3 regions of the Methylorubrum sp. POS3 genome follow, and region 3 is predicted to be linked to each of the others. Evidence: predicted binding sites of a transcription regulator. Region 3 holds the regulator's gene; each other region holds the start of a gene.
What was found. The regulator LexA, encoded in region 3, represses DNA repair genes until DNA is damaged. The targets are predictions, from matches to a motif close to TGTTCNNNNTGTGTTCNG.
Positions count from the first base shown of each region.

Region 1: parE (DNA topoisomerase IV subunit B) is a predicted target of LexA. The motif match lies at 3,612-3,629, and genes of this name have one in related genera.
Region 2: OWC43_RS24280 (LexA family protein) is a predicted target of LexA. The motif match lies at 3,165-3,182, and genes of this name have one in related genera.

Region 1 covers NZ_JAPRBT010000001.1:4,798,529-4,803,627, reverse strand. Annotated here, with positions in the region: gene OWC43_RS22345 (LLM class flavin-dependent oxidoreductase) at 1-1,187, opposite strand, end outside; gene parE (DNA topoisomerase IV subunit B) at 1,487-3,550, opposite strand; gene OWC43_RS22335 (hypothetical protein) at 3,838-4,023, shown strand; gene OWC43_RS22330 (hypothetical protein) at 4,290-4,643, opposite strand; gene OWC43_RS22325 (hypothetical protein) at 5,007-5,099, opposite strand, start outside.
Region 2 covers NZ_JAPRBT010000051.1:7,317-12,415, reverse strand. Annotated here, with positions in the region: tRNA gene OWC43_RS24305 (tRNA-Pro) at 323-400, shown strand; gene OWC43_RS24300 (hypothetical protein) at 573-800, shown strand; gene OWC43_RS24295 (hypothetical protein) at 1,037-1,432, shown strand; partial or broken gene OWC43_RS24290 (DUF4113 domain-containing protein) at 1,440-1,820, opposite strand; gene OWC43_RS24285 (hypothetical protein) at 1,956-2,693, opposite strand; gene OWC43_RS24280 (LexA family protein) at 2,690-3,145, opposite strand; gene OWC43_RS24275 (hypothetical protein) at 3,285-3,539, shown strand; gene OWC43_RS24270 (hypothetical protein) at 3,551-3,805, shown strand; gene OWC43_RS24265 (hypothetical protein) at 4,004-4,528, shown strand; gene OWC43_RS24260 (helix-turn-helix domain-containing protein) at 4,500-4,862, shown strand.
Region 3 covers NZ_JAPRBT010000001.1:4,005,990-4,011,088, forward strand. Annotated here, with positions in the region: gene gltX (glutamate--tRNA ligase) at 1-74, opposite strand, end outside; gene OWC43_RS18435 (ComEC/Rec2 family competence protein) at 218-2,464, shown strand; gene lexA (transcriptional repressor LexA) at 2,458-3,186, opposite strand; gene OWC43_RS18445 (DUF1236 domain-containing protein) at 3,380-3,628, opposite strand; gene OWC43_RS18450 (hypothetical protein) at 3,625-4,251, opposite strand; gene OWC43_RS18455 (3-keto-5-aminohexanoate cleavage protein) at 4,933-5,099, opposite strand, start outside.

The sequences.
Region 1 (5,099 bases), 790 kb from region 3:
ACGACCCCATGGCAGACATCGTCGAGTCCCTCGGGCACGAAGGGGAACATGACGTTGAAGCCGTCGCAGCCCTCGCCGTGGAGCCATTCGGCCATTCGGTCGGCGATCTGCTCCGGCGTGCCGACGAAGGTCAGCCCGCTATAGCCGCCGACCTTCTGCGCGAGTTCGCGGACGGTCGCACCGGTACGGCGGGCATAGTCGACGATCTGCGCCTGCCCGCTCTTGCTGGCGTTCGATTCCGGAATCTCCGGCAGCGGCGCGTCGAGCTCGAAACCCGAGGCGTCGGTGCCGAGCCGGACCGAGAGATTGGCGAGCCCGCTTTCCACCGGCACCAGGGCGTCGAGCCGCGCCTTCTTCGCCTTCGCCTCCTCCTCGGTGCCACCGACCACCACGAAGGCACCGGGCAGGATCTTCAGGGCGTCCGGGTCGCGGCCCGCCGCCCGCATCCGGCCCTTTACGTCGGCATAGAACCTTTGGCCGGCCTCGAGCGTCGAGGATGAGCCGAACACCATCTCGGCGGTCTCCGCTGCGATCTGACGGCCCGCCTCGGAGGCGCCCGCCTGCACGATCACCGGCCAGCCCTGGACCGGCCGAGCCACGTTCAGCGGGCCCTTCACCTTCAAGAATTCCCCCTTGTGGTTCAGGGTGTGCAGCTTGTCGGGATCGAAGAACAGGCCGGCTTCGACATCGCGCACGAAGGCATCGTCCGCCCAGGAATCCCAGAGTCCGGTGACGACTTCGTAGAACTCGCGGGCCCGCGCATAGCGGGTGGCGTGATCGAGATGGGCGTCGCGCCCGAAATTCAGGGCTTCGTCGGGATTGCCCGACGTGACGAGATTCCAGGCCGCCCGGCCCTTGGAGATGTGGTCGAGCGAGGCGAATTTTCGGGCGACGTGATAGGGCTCGTTATAGGTGGTCGAGGCGGTGGCGATCAGCCCGATCCGTTCCGTCACCATGGCGAGCGCCGGAAGCAGGGTCAGCGGATCGAACGAGGTCACGGTGGCCGAGCGCTTGAGCGCCTCCATCGGCATGTTCATCACCGCCAGATGATCGGCCATGAAGAAGGCGTCGAACTTCGCCGCCTCCAGCGTGCGGATGAAGCGCACGAGGTGGTCGAGATTGAAGTTCGCATCCGGAAAGCTGCCCGGATAGCGCCACCACGCGGTGTGAATGCCGATGGGGCGCATGAACGCGCCGAGGTGGAGTTTTTTGCTGATCGCGTTCCCCATGCCTGCCTCCGGCTCGAGCCTGTCGCCCCGCACGATATGGCGTGGATCGCCCATCGCCGCATCGTCGGACTCGCGGATGGGGACAGGTAGGCCAAGCCGGACCCGATTGACTGCGCCGTGATCCGGGAGAATCGCCGCGTTCGCGACGTCAGCCTGCCGACGTCAGCGACGCTTTCCGCAGCACTTCAGAAAGGTTCTCCCCAACGCTTACCCGTTCGAGGAACTCGTCCCTCGAGACGATGAGGTCCCTCTCCCAATCAGATGTCCAACTCGGCCCCATCGGCAAACGCCGCCCGCTCCGTGATGAACGCGAAGCGCGCTTCCGGCTTGTTGCCCATCAGCCGTTCCACGGTGTCCCCGGTCGATTCCCGCGCCTCGTCGAGCACCGCGACGCGCAGGAGCGTGCGCTTGCGCGGGTCCATCGTTGTCTCCTTCAACTGCGCCGGCATCATCTCGCCGAGACCTTTGAAGCGGCCGATCTCGACCTTGCCGTTCTTGAACACGGTCTTGATGACCCGCTCCTTGTCGGCATCGTCGCGGGCATAGGCCGATTTGGCGCCCTGGCTGATCCGATAGAGTGGCGGGATCGCCAGATACAGGTGGCCCTTGTCGATGAGCTTGGGCATCTGACGATAGAAGAAGGTGATCAGGAGCGAGGCGATGTGGGCGCCGTCCACGTCCGCGTCGGTCATGATGATGACCTTGTCGTAGCGAAGGTCGCCCTCGCGAAAATTCGCGCCGGTGCCGCAGCCCAGCGCCAGCGTCAGGTCCGAGATGAGCTGGTTGGCGCCGAGCTTGTCGCGGCTGGCCGAGGCCACGTTCAGGATCTTGCCCCGCAGGGGGAGCACGGCCTGCGTGGCACGGTCGCGCGCCTGCTTGGCCGAGCCGCCGGCCGAGTCGCCCTCGACGATGAAGATCTCGGACCCCGCAGTGCCGGCCGCCGAGCAATCGGCGAGCTTGCCGGGAAGCCGCAGCTTGCGCGTGGCGGATTTGCGGGCGACCTCCTTCTCCTGGCGGCGGCGCAGGCGCTCTTCGGCCCGGTCGATCACCCAGTCGAGCAGCTTGTTGGCCTGGGCCGGCGAGGCGGCGAGCCAGTGATCGAAGGCGTCGCGCACCGCCGTCTCGACGATGCGGGACGCCTCCACCGTGGCGAGCTTGTCCTTGGTCTGTCCCTGGAATTCCGGCTCGCGGATGAAGACCGACAGCATGGAGGCACAGGTCGCCATCACGTCGTCGGTGGTTACCGCCGTCATGCGCTTGGCCTGATTCACCCGCTCGGCATGCTCGCGCAGGCCGCGCAGCAGCGCGACGCGCAGGCCCGATTCGTGGGTGCCGCCCTCCGGCGTCGGGATGGTGTTGCAGTAGGAATGCGAGACGCCGTCATCGGCCACCGTCCAGGCCACCGCCCATTCGAGCGAGCCGTGGGAGCCGGGCTTCGTCACCTTGCCGGAGAACATCGCGTCGAGGACGAGCTCTTTCCCCTCGATGTCGCGAGCAAGATAATCTGACAGGCCGCCGGGGAAGCGATGCACGGCCTCCGCCGGAACGTCCTCCATGCCTTCGAGGAGAGAGGGCGCGCAGCGCCAGCGGATCTCGACGCCGCCGAAGAGATAGGCCTTGGAGCGGGCCATCTTGAACAGGCGCCGCGGGTCGAATTTCAGCGAGCCGAAGATCTGCGCGTCGGGGTGGAAGCGCACCCGCGTGCCGCGCCGGTTCTGCACGCGGCCGACCGTCTCCAGCGAACCCTGTGCGTGACCGCGCGAGAAGGTCTGGCGGTAGAGGGTCTGATTGCGGGCGACTTCGACCTCCAGAACGTCGGACAGCGCGTTGACCACCGAGATGCCGACGCCGTGCAGGCCGCCGGAGGTCTCGTAGACCTTCGAATCGAACTTTCCGCCCGCGTGCAGCGTGGTCATGATGACCTCGAGCGCGGACTTGCCCGGGAATTTCGGATGCGGATCGACCGGGATGCCGCGGCCATTGTCGGTGATGACGAGAGACCCGGTCTCTTCGAGCTCGACCTCGATGAAGCTCGCATGGCCCGCGACGGCCTCGTCCATCGAATTGTCGATCACCTCGGCGAAGAGGTGGTGCAGAGCCCGCTCATCGGTGCCGCCGATATACATGCCGGGCCGGCGCCGCACCGGCTCCAGACCTTCCAGAACTTCGATCGCCGACGCGTCGTAGCCGGCCTCCGCCGTCTCCGGCACGGCCGCCGGCACCGCCGCGAGGCGACGGCGCTCCGCTTCCGCACGCACCGGCTTGGCCTCGGACGGAGGCTTCGCACCCGGACCGAACAGATCGCGCGCCGGATCGCTCACGCGACGGCTCCTCGAGTCGGGACGGAGACGGGCTGCATGGCTCTTCATACCTTCTTGATACAGGAACAAACAGGAAACAAAAAGTGTCCTGTCGGCCCTCCGGCGCCGCAGCATCGCATGCCGTCGGCGGCCCGTTCAATTCGTGGGACCGCACATCGTAGGCCGGATCCTGTCACGACAGTGATGCAAGGGGATGGTTAAGGAGTGCCTGCGGGGCCGGAGGGAACCGATGTGCGTTGGCGCACGTTGTCCCGGAAACGTCAGCTTGACCATTGGGAGATCCGCCGATGACCGCTGCTGCGCAGGCCCGCCACCTCTCCCTCGCGCGCCTGGAACGGGTGGCCGGTCAGGCCTTCGGTTACGCGGAAGACATCGAGCCGGTGGCGCCGCGATATCTCCTCTCCGCCTCGTCGAGCATCGCGCTGGCGACGGTTGCGACGGCTCTGGCGGCGACCTTCAGCTACTTCGTCTAAGGTCGTTACCCGCCGAGCCCTGAAGTGAGGGGCGGGACGAAACGAGGCGGCTTGTTCCGGGCGCCACCTTGGCCCTGGCTGTGGTCCTTGGAAGGTCATCAGGTCGATCAGACCTTGCACTTTGACTCGTTTTCGGTCCCGAGAGGTGCATCTGGATCCGTTGGACGGTGGCCTGAGACGCCATTGAGGGTTCGATCGGAAAGGCTCCTCGACGCCATTTGGCAAGCAGGACCGAGCGCTATCCTTCGGTCCTGCCCGACCGACCCCTAAATGACGAAGAAGGCCTCGACCTTTTCGCGCAGTCCGCGGGGTGATGTCCTCAGCCTGATATTCGTCGGGACTGGCGCGGCGCGTTTCACCAGCCGCAGAAACGTCTCGTAGGCCGACCGGAGATTGTTCGAGTTCGGCTCGACATCGGCTTTGACCAAGGCGCCGGCCGCCGATTTCCAGAGTTGCGATTGCGGCCCGTGCAGGGCTTCCTCGAGCCCATGGCGATGCAGGGCCGACAAGGCGTCGGGCACGTTGTCGACGAGTTTCACGCCGAAATCCGGACGTTGCGGATCGAGCCAGACAACCACCGTTTCAGGGAAATTGTTCGACGTCACGATCGAAGCTCCCATGGCTATTCGTGTTCATGCAATGCGCATTATAACACCAAGTTGCATGCGAATGCTTTGGGTTGCCTATCGTGGTAAAGGTTCGGTAACCTTCTCCCGCATAATTATATAAGTTGAGAGGAATTAACTGCCCTCGCCTGGACGTTGTGGATCGAATTCCAGGACGCCAGGGGCTCCACGCCCCCCTTACGGTGAGCACGCCGGTCCAAGTCATTTTGCTGATTGCGGGAGGCTGAGCCGATGCGGCTCAGCGACAGGTTCCCGCCGCATCGGCTCGGTCGCGGGGGCCGTGGGCAGGGCGGCGAACAGTTCCGGTTCGATCGTGTGAACCGTGACGGCGACGCAGCGACGCTCGCGACGGAGGCCTTACTTATCCTTCAGCACATCGATCGGGTTCGTGCGCTGGGCGGGCGAGGGCTCTCGGGTCAGCCCCGTGCCGCTACGTCCCTCGACGGGCGC
Region 2 (5,099 bases), on a different contig from region 3:
CAGCAGCGAAAAGGTTGGATCGACCGGTTCGCTGCGACCGAGCACAAACCTCCGCTTGAATGGTGCGATCAAATTCTGCGGCGGTTCGATCCGTAAGCGGTTGGGCAGGAAACGGGCTCGTCCCTGGCTCTAGGGATTTACCCTATAGCGCCGCAATCTTGGGATTGCCCGGCTAAGCTGAGTGGTTCCGCCGAGTTCCGATCCTGGCTCTTGCTGCCGGATAACCAGCCCCAACCGGATGGTCCTTCGTTGCGCGGAGATGGCGGAAAGGGGTTGCGCGGGCTCTGCCAGAAAGCTATGAGCCGCAGGCCCTCTGGGGCGTCGGAGTGTAGCGCAGCCCGGTTAGCGCACTAGTCTGGGGGACTAGGGGTCGTGGGTTCGAATCCCGCCACTCCGACCATTATTTCTCTGTGCCGGCAGAGACTTACGTACGGGCCTCTCTTGAACGGCCGTTGAACTGTAGGGGGAACGAACGGCGGTCAGCCGGAGGCAAACCCCCACAGTCCCCCACGTTTTCACCCACGGTCCGTTCGAGAGGCGTTCTCAGCCCTGTCATGGCCGACTCCCCACTCATGGTCTCCGAGCTATTCGAGGCAAAAGCCATCACAGACGACGTGAGACGTCTCGTGAAGGGGGTGCCCAACGGCGATAAGGACCGGGTCCCGCTCCCCAATAGCTACTTGGTCGATCTGGCTGCTGCCGTGGCGGCGAACGCCTTCGCCAAGTCGGTTTTGGGTAACAAGGACAGCGTACCGGCGGCTCAGCGCAGCGCGGACGGCGATCCGGCTGGCGTTCGCTGAGAAGCATCGATGCAAGAGCCGCCCGGCCCCGCTTTCGAGCACTACCTCGCCGAAGTCGATCGTACCCACCCGCCACGCCCCCGGTATCGGTCGGGACCTGTACGTTGGTGGCACTGGCTGCCGACCCTGGCGATACTCGGTGGGGCGCTCGCATTCGCAGCGTGGCGCCTGTTTCCTTCAGTGTGAGGTAAGGTTTCGCTCCTACGCCCTCGGTCCCTTCGCGATGACCGGGTCCTATGCTGCAAGCCGAGACGACGTTCGACGACCTCTCTCCCGACGCAGCCGAGTGGAAGCGCAGGCTTCTGACCCTGCGGGCGGACCGCTCTCCATGCCCGCGCCTCAGCGCCTCCGCCTGGGCCACATTGCTGGCGTCCGCGCTCGATTTCGTGGATCGATTCGGCAGCGAGGCTGCAGCACTTGGCTGGACAGCGTCGCAGCTCTTCGGTGTCCACCCTCAGCACGGCACGTTGCGAACGGACTGGTGCGGAGCGCTGATGCTGAGCGGGCGCAAGGCGTCGGCCATCGACGCCCGCTGCGTGACCTTCGGCAACACCGGCGCATACCGGGATACGCTCGGTGTGCCGCAGGGGATGCCGATCTGGGAGTTCGCGGCGAAGCAAGGCGGGCGCTGAGTCCACCTCAGGCGCGCGCTGTCGGCAGCTCGTCCACCCGCGTGGTGTAGCGCGGCGTTCGCATCTCGAACTTCGTCGCCCAGCCGCGCCGCTGCCGCTCAAGCCCGGCTCGCGCCGGCACCACCGCGCCGCGGCCCCAGCGCGCGTTGCAGGCATCGAGCGCGCCCATCAGGCTCGCCGAGCGCTCGCGGTCGAGCCGGCCGATCAGCGCCCGCTGGGAGCCCACCAGCGGCACGAGGTCGGTCGTGACGATGCCGGCCTTGGAATAGCGCCAGGGCGGGTCGCCCTGCTCGCGCCATGTCCGGGCCACGCCGTGGAGGGCCGCCGGGATCAGCGCCAGCGTGTCGTTGGTGGCCTCCGGCAGCGTCACCACCGTCGAATCCGAACGCGGTCATGTGGTGGTCATCGTGCCGACCACGGACAGATGCCAAGAGCCCAGTAAGTGTGAGATTAGTTCGAGCGCACGGACTATGACGCAGGTCGTCAGGGAATGCTGTTATACGACCAGCACTGATCAAATTAGTTACGGCCCAACCGCGATAGAAGCTTTCGGTTTGGTTATACATTTCTTGAAATGCTGACCATCTGCACCCAATGCCTGATCAAATTTCATGGCCTGCACTGTCATGGTCTCATCCGTGTAAACGACGGCCATTTGAAATTCACTCAATGGGCCAAAAAATGACCATGGCCAACTTACCGGTTCGATTTCCTTTATGGCATCAAGATAATTCCGATAACCACCAACCAAGCATGCTGAACGCCATTTGCCATTATTCAATTGTGATAAATCCAGCATATCAGTAGATGTTGGCTTCCTACTGCGAAGAGAAGCGCGAAGTTTGAGCAAATCCTCTTGTACGCTAATACTATCGCTGCGCGTGGGGGCAACAACGTGATTGTTGCCGATGAGAGATAGGGCGATATAGACAGCTCCTAGAATGCCTAAGATTTTTTTATACATCGTCGAGCAAACGTCGGTGATCAGAGAATTGTGCGTTGTCGAGCATCTTAAGGCGTCGCGAGCACCTCGGCAATTACCCCACTTCGAACCGCTGAGTGCGGGCCAAGCCACTGCGGCCTTGACATTGGAAGCCCGATTACAAAGGCCATCGTTGTTCGACAGTACGATCACCGGCACACGGGCGAGCTTAGGGTCTAAGATGCGCTCGCCTGAGCAGCAGAAGCTGTTGCCGTCGATCAGGGCGATGGCGCGCCCGCCGCCGATCCGGTCGCGCAGCCGTTCCGCCGGCCCGCTCACCGGGACAGGCCGGTCTTGGCCACGTGCCAGCGGATCGTGAAGCGCACCACGCCCCAGATCGCCGCCTCGGAGAGTTCCTGGAGGGCGTAGATGGGCAGGTCAGCGTTGTCGAAGGCGAGACGCGTGCGGTTGCCCTCGACGACGACCCGCTTGATCGACATTTCGCCATCGACGGCGGCGACGACGATGCTGCCGTGGCCGGGCGTGAGGCTGCGATCGACGCAGGCGAGATCGCCGTCATGGATGCCGGCGTCGCGCATGCTGAAGCCGGCGATGCGCCAAAGGAAGGTCGCGGGCGGGTTCGGGACCAGCCAGCGCGGCAGCTCGATCGCCTGCTCCTGGAAGTCGTCAGCCGGCGACGGGAAGCCGGCGCAGAGCGCCTGACCCATCACGGGTATGCTTACGGTGGAAAGCCCGTCATCCGGCAATGCGTCGATCCGAAACAGGCTCACGCCGAACCTCCTCCCGTGCTAGAACGAAAAGAGAACAAACAGCTGGGCGGTTCCGGGTCAACGCGCGCTTGTGATGCTCGCGGCGCCCTGTGGAAAACGCGGATAACACCTGACTTAGGCTTGGAGTAGGAGAACGGCCATGACGATGCGGACGACCTTCCTCGTGCAGACCTTCGTGTTGAAGCGGAAGCGCCTCATCCCCGGCGACCGGCAGGTGTCGCAGTCGGGCAGCGGCGCGCTGAAACGAGCCGAGGCGATGGCCACTCGCATTCCTGGATCTGCCGCGCTTCAGATCGTGGCTGATGATGAGACCGGCGAATTGGACAGCGCGACCATCCTCGGTCAGTTCGGCGACGTGCCAGACGATTTCGCCGAGAGCCTCCAGGCGGCGTGATGGAAGCTCTCATGGATCCCGAGGCGTGGCGCGCCGCAACACCAAAGATTCCAACCTACCGGCTGCGCGGGTCGGAGCGATCAGGCTTCATAGAGGTCATGGTCGGCCAGGGCATGACCGGGCGGTTGATTCGGGATGAAGAGCACACAGGCACGTGGCGAGTGGAAGATCCGGAGGGTCACCTAATGGGCCGTACCCGCGATCAGCACGACGGTGCCGCTTTCCTTGCTGCTTGGTTTTTTGCGGCCGACGATGGTGACAAATGACAGCCACGATGCCCAGCTGCTGGTCGCCGTGAATGCTGGCGGCGGTGTGGTGAGGGTATGAGGCCGCGGTGGGTCGGGGTCGGCAATGGCAAAGTGCGTAGTGAACGGTCGCAGTGGCGGGGTAAAGGCGATGAGTGTCCCGCTGGCTTCGGTAGCCGTTCTGTTGTGACGCTGCTAACACGAATCCGCTAATTCGGATTGTCCGCACCACAAGGCGTGTTGACTTTTATGGCAACGATACCATGTCTGATCGCCGGAGGTGTCTTAGTCAAAATCGACCCGCAACTGGAGCCGAACGAGCTGGAGCACCGGCTCGTATATGCCGTAAGTGGCATCATCCCTAGGCTGCAGTTCGAGTTGCCCGTCTGGGACTCGGTATGGATGGTGGAGCAGGATCCAACTCAGCAGCTTGACGCGCTATTAGAAATCTTCTGCGCCGGTGAAACACTTACTTTTGACCATAGATTCAAACCTCTCACCCATCTGGGTGAGGGGATTTGGGAGTTGAAAACCCCTGACCTACGCCTCTTTGGATGGTTCTGCGCAAAGGATGTGTTCATTGTAGCATGCATCGATACGGCTACGAAGGTCAAAACATACAACTTATATGCAGGATGGGCTGGTGAGGCTGTTAGGCAGCGTGAACAGTTAGATTTGGACGAACCAAAGTTTGTTGCTGGAGAGAACCCTGAAGATGTCGTTTCGAATTACGCTTTCCCCTAGCAAGCGAGCTGCTGGTCGCTTTATCGAAAGCGTTCGGCGATCTTTGCAGAAGGCTCTTTCGGAAGAGGGCGCGAAGCGCGGCCTGACCCAAGCTGACATCGCGCGCACAATCGGCGTTGATCGATCCGTCATTCACCGCGAACTTCGTGGCCATAAAGATATTACCCTTGGGAGAGTAGCTGAACTAGCCGCTGCGATGGGCCGAAAGCCACAGCTGTCTCTCCCCGAGTTGGCCACACCAAATGGTAATGCGTCCAGGGATATTACCCCTTCGACATCGATAAGCACGCCAGCTAACAGCAATAAAGTTCTTGTCAAAGAGGCCTACCTATAAATGCCAGCGGAACGGATAGCTTGGGGGCAGACTTTATTCTGTGACGATCTTAGAAATGAGGTCGGCGGAAAGACGAGTTTAATGGGTATTTATCAGTCCGAACTTATAATTGATGCCGAATTTCCGGTGTTATTGCCTAAGCTTGTTATAAGTGTTACATATTATGAGATTGCAGGGAGAATGAACGGTCCGCTGAATTTGCGCGTGTACATGCCACACGATAATGAAGCTCCGTCG
Region 3 (5,099 bases):
GCCGTGCGCGCGCCGCCGATATGGAGGTAGCCCGTGGGCGAGGGCGCAAAGCGCGTGACGACGGGTGCCGACATCGATGTTCTTGAAAACCTGAAATTTCGGGAGGGCGGCGGTCGCCGCTCCATGGCGGGCGTGTAGCACGAGGATGCGGATGCGTTAAGAATTCGTCACCGGCGCTTTCCGGGTCGGCACGGCGCAGGGAGCGGAGTTCGGCCGGATGGCGAGAAACGGCGGAAGGGCGCTGCGGGTGACGCGTCCCGCCCTCTTCGCCGACCGCGTCCCAACGCCCTCCCGTCTCTTGGCGCTCGCCGCCGGTGAGTTTCGGCTGGGACTGGACCGCGAAGGCGAACAGAGGCGGTTGTTCCCCTGGCTTGCCGTCGCCTTCGGGATCGGGATCCTCGTCTACTTCACGGGCACCGACGGGACACCCACGCTCGCCGCTCCGCTCGTTGCGGCCGGCTTTTGCCTTGGGCTGACTCCGCTCCTGCAGGCCCGGCCAGCCTGGCTCGCGCTTGTCTTGGGACTGGGCACGGCCTTTCTCGGCTTCGCCGCTTGCGTCTGGCGCGTGAACTCCGTCGCCGGGCCGATCCTCGCCCGCACCATGATTGCGCCACTCGTCGGCGTGGTCGAGGGGCTGGAGGAACGCGAGGGCGGCGCCCGGTTGATCGTCCGTGTCGAGAGCTTCGGCGACCTCACCGCGGCGGCTCAGCCACGCCGGGTCCGCGTTTCATACAAGGCCGGGCAGTCCGTGCGGCCGGGCGATACGATCCGCGCCACAGCGCGCTTGCTCCCGCCCCCGGAAGCGGCCCGGCCGGGTGGCTACGACTTTGCCCGTGATGCATATTTTCGGGGCATCGGTGCGGTCGGCTCGCTCAGCGGCAAGGTGGAGATCGCACCGCGAACGATCCCCCTTCCGTTCGCGCTCAAAATGGCGGCCTCGATCGACGAGGCCCGCAATCACCTGACTCGGCGCATCGCGGACGCGATCGGTGGTCAGGCCGGCGCGGTCGCGGCGGCGCTCGTGACGGGCAAGCGCGGCCTAATTACGGAGGAGACCAACCGCGTATTACGGGCGGCCGGTATCTATCACGTCGTTTCCATTTCCGGATTGCACATGGTGCTCGCGGCCGGCGTGGTGTTCTGGTTGGTCCGGGCCGGCCTCGCCCTGGTACCGATCCTTGCCCTTGCCTTCCCCATCAAGAAGATAGCGGCCGGCACCGCGATGGTCGGCGTGACCGCCTATTGCGCTTTCTCCGGCTGGGACGTCGCCGCCGAGCGTGCTCTCATCATGACCTTGGTCATGTTGGGCGCGGTTCTGGTCGACCGGCCGGCGCTCAGCATGCGCAATCTTGCCCTCGCCGCGATCCTCGCCCTCGCCCGTGAACCTGAAGCGCTGCTTGGTCCGAGCTTCCAGATGTCGTTTGCGGCCGTGGCCGGACTGATCGCCTGTGCGCCCCTCCTCGATGGAGCGTCGTTTCGACGGGAGCGCGATTCAGCGCTGTTGCGTATCATCTCACGATGTCTGGCTGTCGGCGTCGGCACGCTCGCGACGACGTTGGTTGCTCAGTTTGCGACAGCGCCTTTCGCGACCTACCATTTCCAGACCATCCAGCCCTTCGGCCTCATTGGCAATGCGCTGACGCTTCCGCTCGTCTCGCTCGCGGTGATGCCCGCCGCGGTCCTGGGGATGATCGCCTATCCCTTTGCCCTCGACCGGCCGGTCTGGTGGGTCATGGGCCTCGCCGTTCGCGGGATGCTCGACATCTCGGAATGGATCACGGGCTTCGGCCAATCGACGGTCGTACTCCCGGCGTTTGGCGCTGGCGCGTTGGTGCTGCTGGCGCTAGCCCTGCTGCTCGCGACCTTGCCGGTTTCACGTCTGCGCGGGCTCGCTATCTTGCCCGCAGCAATCGGCCTTGCCGCCGCTGCAACACCGGCGCGCTTCGACCTCTACATCGATCGCGACGGCGCCGGAGCGGCGATCCGAGGGACGGATGGACGCCTTGCTGTACTCGGGCGTCCGCCGACCTTCGTGCTCGAACAATGGTTGAAAGCCGACGGTGATGCTCGCTCGGCCGCCTCTCTCAACGGAGGCCCCGAACCTCGTTGTGACAGACTCGGCTGCACGATGACCACCTTCGATGGACGGACGGTCGCGCTGGTGCTCGACAAACGCGCCTTTGAAGAAGATTGCGCCCGTGCCGATATCCTCATCAGCCGATTGAGGCCGCCACCGAACTGTCGCGCACCCCTGAGAATCGACAAAAATTATCTTGAAACACACGGAGCGACAGCGATCCGGCTTGGGGCACCCCATCCCGAGATTGTCACGGCCCGTAGCAGTCAGACGCCACAGCCTTGGCAAGCTCGACCGGTCGCTGTGGCGCCAGCGACCAATCCAGCCTCACCAGAGACAGGATCAGCCGTAGATCCCGGCGTTACGGAGATGGACTCGCTTCAGTAACGGCGCACGAGACTGACGAGCTTGCCTTGGATGCGGACCCGGTCCGGTCCGAGAACCCGGGTTTCGTAGGCAGGGTTTGCCGCCTCGAGCGCAATCGAGGAGCCGCGACGGCGCAGGCGTTTCAGCGTCGCCTCCTCGTCGTCGATCAGGGCCACGATGATATCGCCGTTATTGGCGGTTTCCTGCTTGTGGATCACCACCAAGTCGCCGTCGAGGATACCGGCCTCGATCATCGAGTCACCGCGGACTTCGAGGGCGTAATGCTCACCACCGGCCAAAAAATCGGGCGACATCGCAATCGTGTGACTCTGGCTTTCGATCGCCGAGATCGGCGTACCGGCGGCGATGCGGCCCATCACCGGCACGATGACCGGTCGGCCCTCGCCGTCCTGCGCTTGCAGCAGAGGAGCCTTCGGCGCGACCGGCTTACCGGCAAGTCCGCCCTCGACCACACTCGGCGTGAAGCGGCGCAGCTCGGCTGTCGGAACAGCTGGCTTGGCGGCGGGTGCCTCCGGCATCCGCAGAATTTCGAGGGCACGCGCTCGATTCGGCAGCCGACGCAGGAAGCCCCGCTCCTCGAGCGCCATGATGAGCCGGTGGATGCCCGATTTCGACTTCAGGTCGAGAGCATCCTTCATCTCGTCGAACGACGGAGGTACGCCGCTCTCCTGCATCCGTGACTGGATGAATTGAAGGAGTTCGAGTTGCTTGCGGGTCAGCATGCGGCACCTGCTGTCGCGTGCGGCATAGCCGCCGCCGGATCGTGGAAAACAAATCGCGAACAGGCTAGACGTTCCTATCCTGTTCTGCAAGTGCCGGCTTGGCCGTGTGATGCTGTCGATGCGCTGCGTGGACGGCATAAAAAAAGGCGGCGGAGCCGAAGCCCCGCCGCCCTGATCGGCTATTGAAGTCGGATCAGCCCGGGATGACGTCGACGATCTCGTAGGTGTCCGGGTCGATGATGACGATGTCGTCCCGCACGAGAATGAACTGGAATCCGCGATAAGCCGGGACCAGCGTCAGGATCGTCGGCGGGAGCGGGTGCAGCGAGACCGACCGCGGAATCGCCGTGCCCACGTTCAGCGAGAAATTGACGTTGCTGACCGACCGGACGTTGGTGCTGGTGATCGACTGGCGGAACTCGGTGCGCTGCGTCGTATTCAAGCTCCGCGTCGCGCCACGAGCCTCGGAGACGTTGCCGCGTCCACCGCGGTCACCGCGCTCGGCGCCGTCACGGCCACCGCGATCACCCCGCTCGGCACCATTGCGATCACCGCGCTCGGCGCCATCGCGACCGTTGCGGTCGCCACGCTCGGCACCATCGCGGCCGTTGCGATCGCCGCGCTCGGCACCGTCCCTGCCGCCCCGCTCGGCACCGTCGCGGCCACCACGCTCACCCGCCGCGTCTTGGCCGCCGCGTTCGCCGGCGTTCTGACCACCGCGTGCACCCTTCTCGCCCGGCGCACCGCTGCGGGTCGCACCGCCCGCACCGCCGGGCTCACCACCCCGCATTGCGCCACCGGCTCCGCTAGAACCGCCAGAATCGCCACCGCGCATCCCGCCGCCGGCACCACCGGCGCCGCCCGCGCCGCCGGCCTCACCGCCGCGCATCGCGCCGCCACCGGCTCCGCCGCCCGCGCCGCCGGCTCCGCCACCGGCAGCCCCGCCGCCGGCACCACCAGCACCGACGCCTGCGCCGCCACCAGCACCACCGCCCGCGCCACCACCGGCTCCGCCGCCAGCCCCACCGCCAGCGCCGCCGCCCTGGGCCAAGGCGGTCGCCGCACCGAGTACGAGGATGGCCGCCGTGGCCGTGCTGCGTAAGAACTTGCTCATCGTGGTCCCTGTCCTCTACCCGACGCCACGCACGGCGCGGAAACCGGCCTCGCAACGGCCAGTGCGTAGAAAGCGTTCCGTCAATGCTCAGTTTTTGCGCTTTTGGCGGGGGAACCTTGGCAATAACTCGCCCGGAAACGCAGAGCTTGCGATAGTCACTGCGCTCAATGCTTATTCTTCTGAAATACGGGTTTGGCTAAAGATCAAACATCACGCTCAAATCCGGAGGCCGACGCTGATGTTCGTCATTGCGGGAGAAATGTCACCGGGCCGCCGGGTATCGGCGCTCGGGGTCGCACCGCGAGACCCGAGCGTTGTGTATCGTAGAGGACCGAAAAGCCGAGAAACGGCGTGACACCGACGCTGATGAAGGGGCACCGCAATTCAGGCGGCGACGCGCCGCCCCCGACATGCCCGTCATGCACCGGTCCCGCCGTGAAATCCTCGACCGCGAGGGCCGGTCCATGACCGTCCCCAAGCACCAACCGCGCTGGCGTACCGAATGGCCCGTCTGAAGCGGGGGGAGCGCATGTGATGGTCATGCGGCTCACTTCAACCTACCGATTGGTAGGGTAATGGCCGGGACGCACCCGACTTCCGATGGCCGTGCCGTCACATTCGCGCGACGGCGATCAGGCGAGATGCAACAGAGCGCGCGCCTCCGCGGGCGTAGCGGGTCGCGCATCGTGTTCGGCACAGAGTTCGACCGCCAAGCGGACGAGCGAAGCGTTGCCGTCAGCAAGTTCGGATTTCGAGAGGCGGATATTGTCTTCCAGTCCGGTGCGAATGCCGGTCGCGC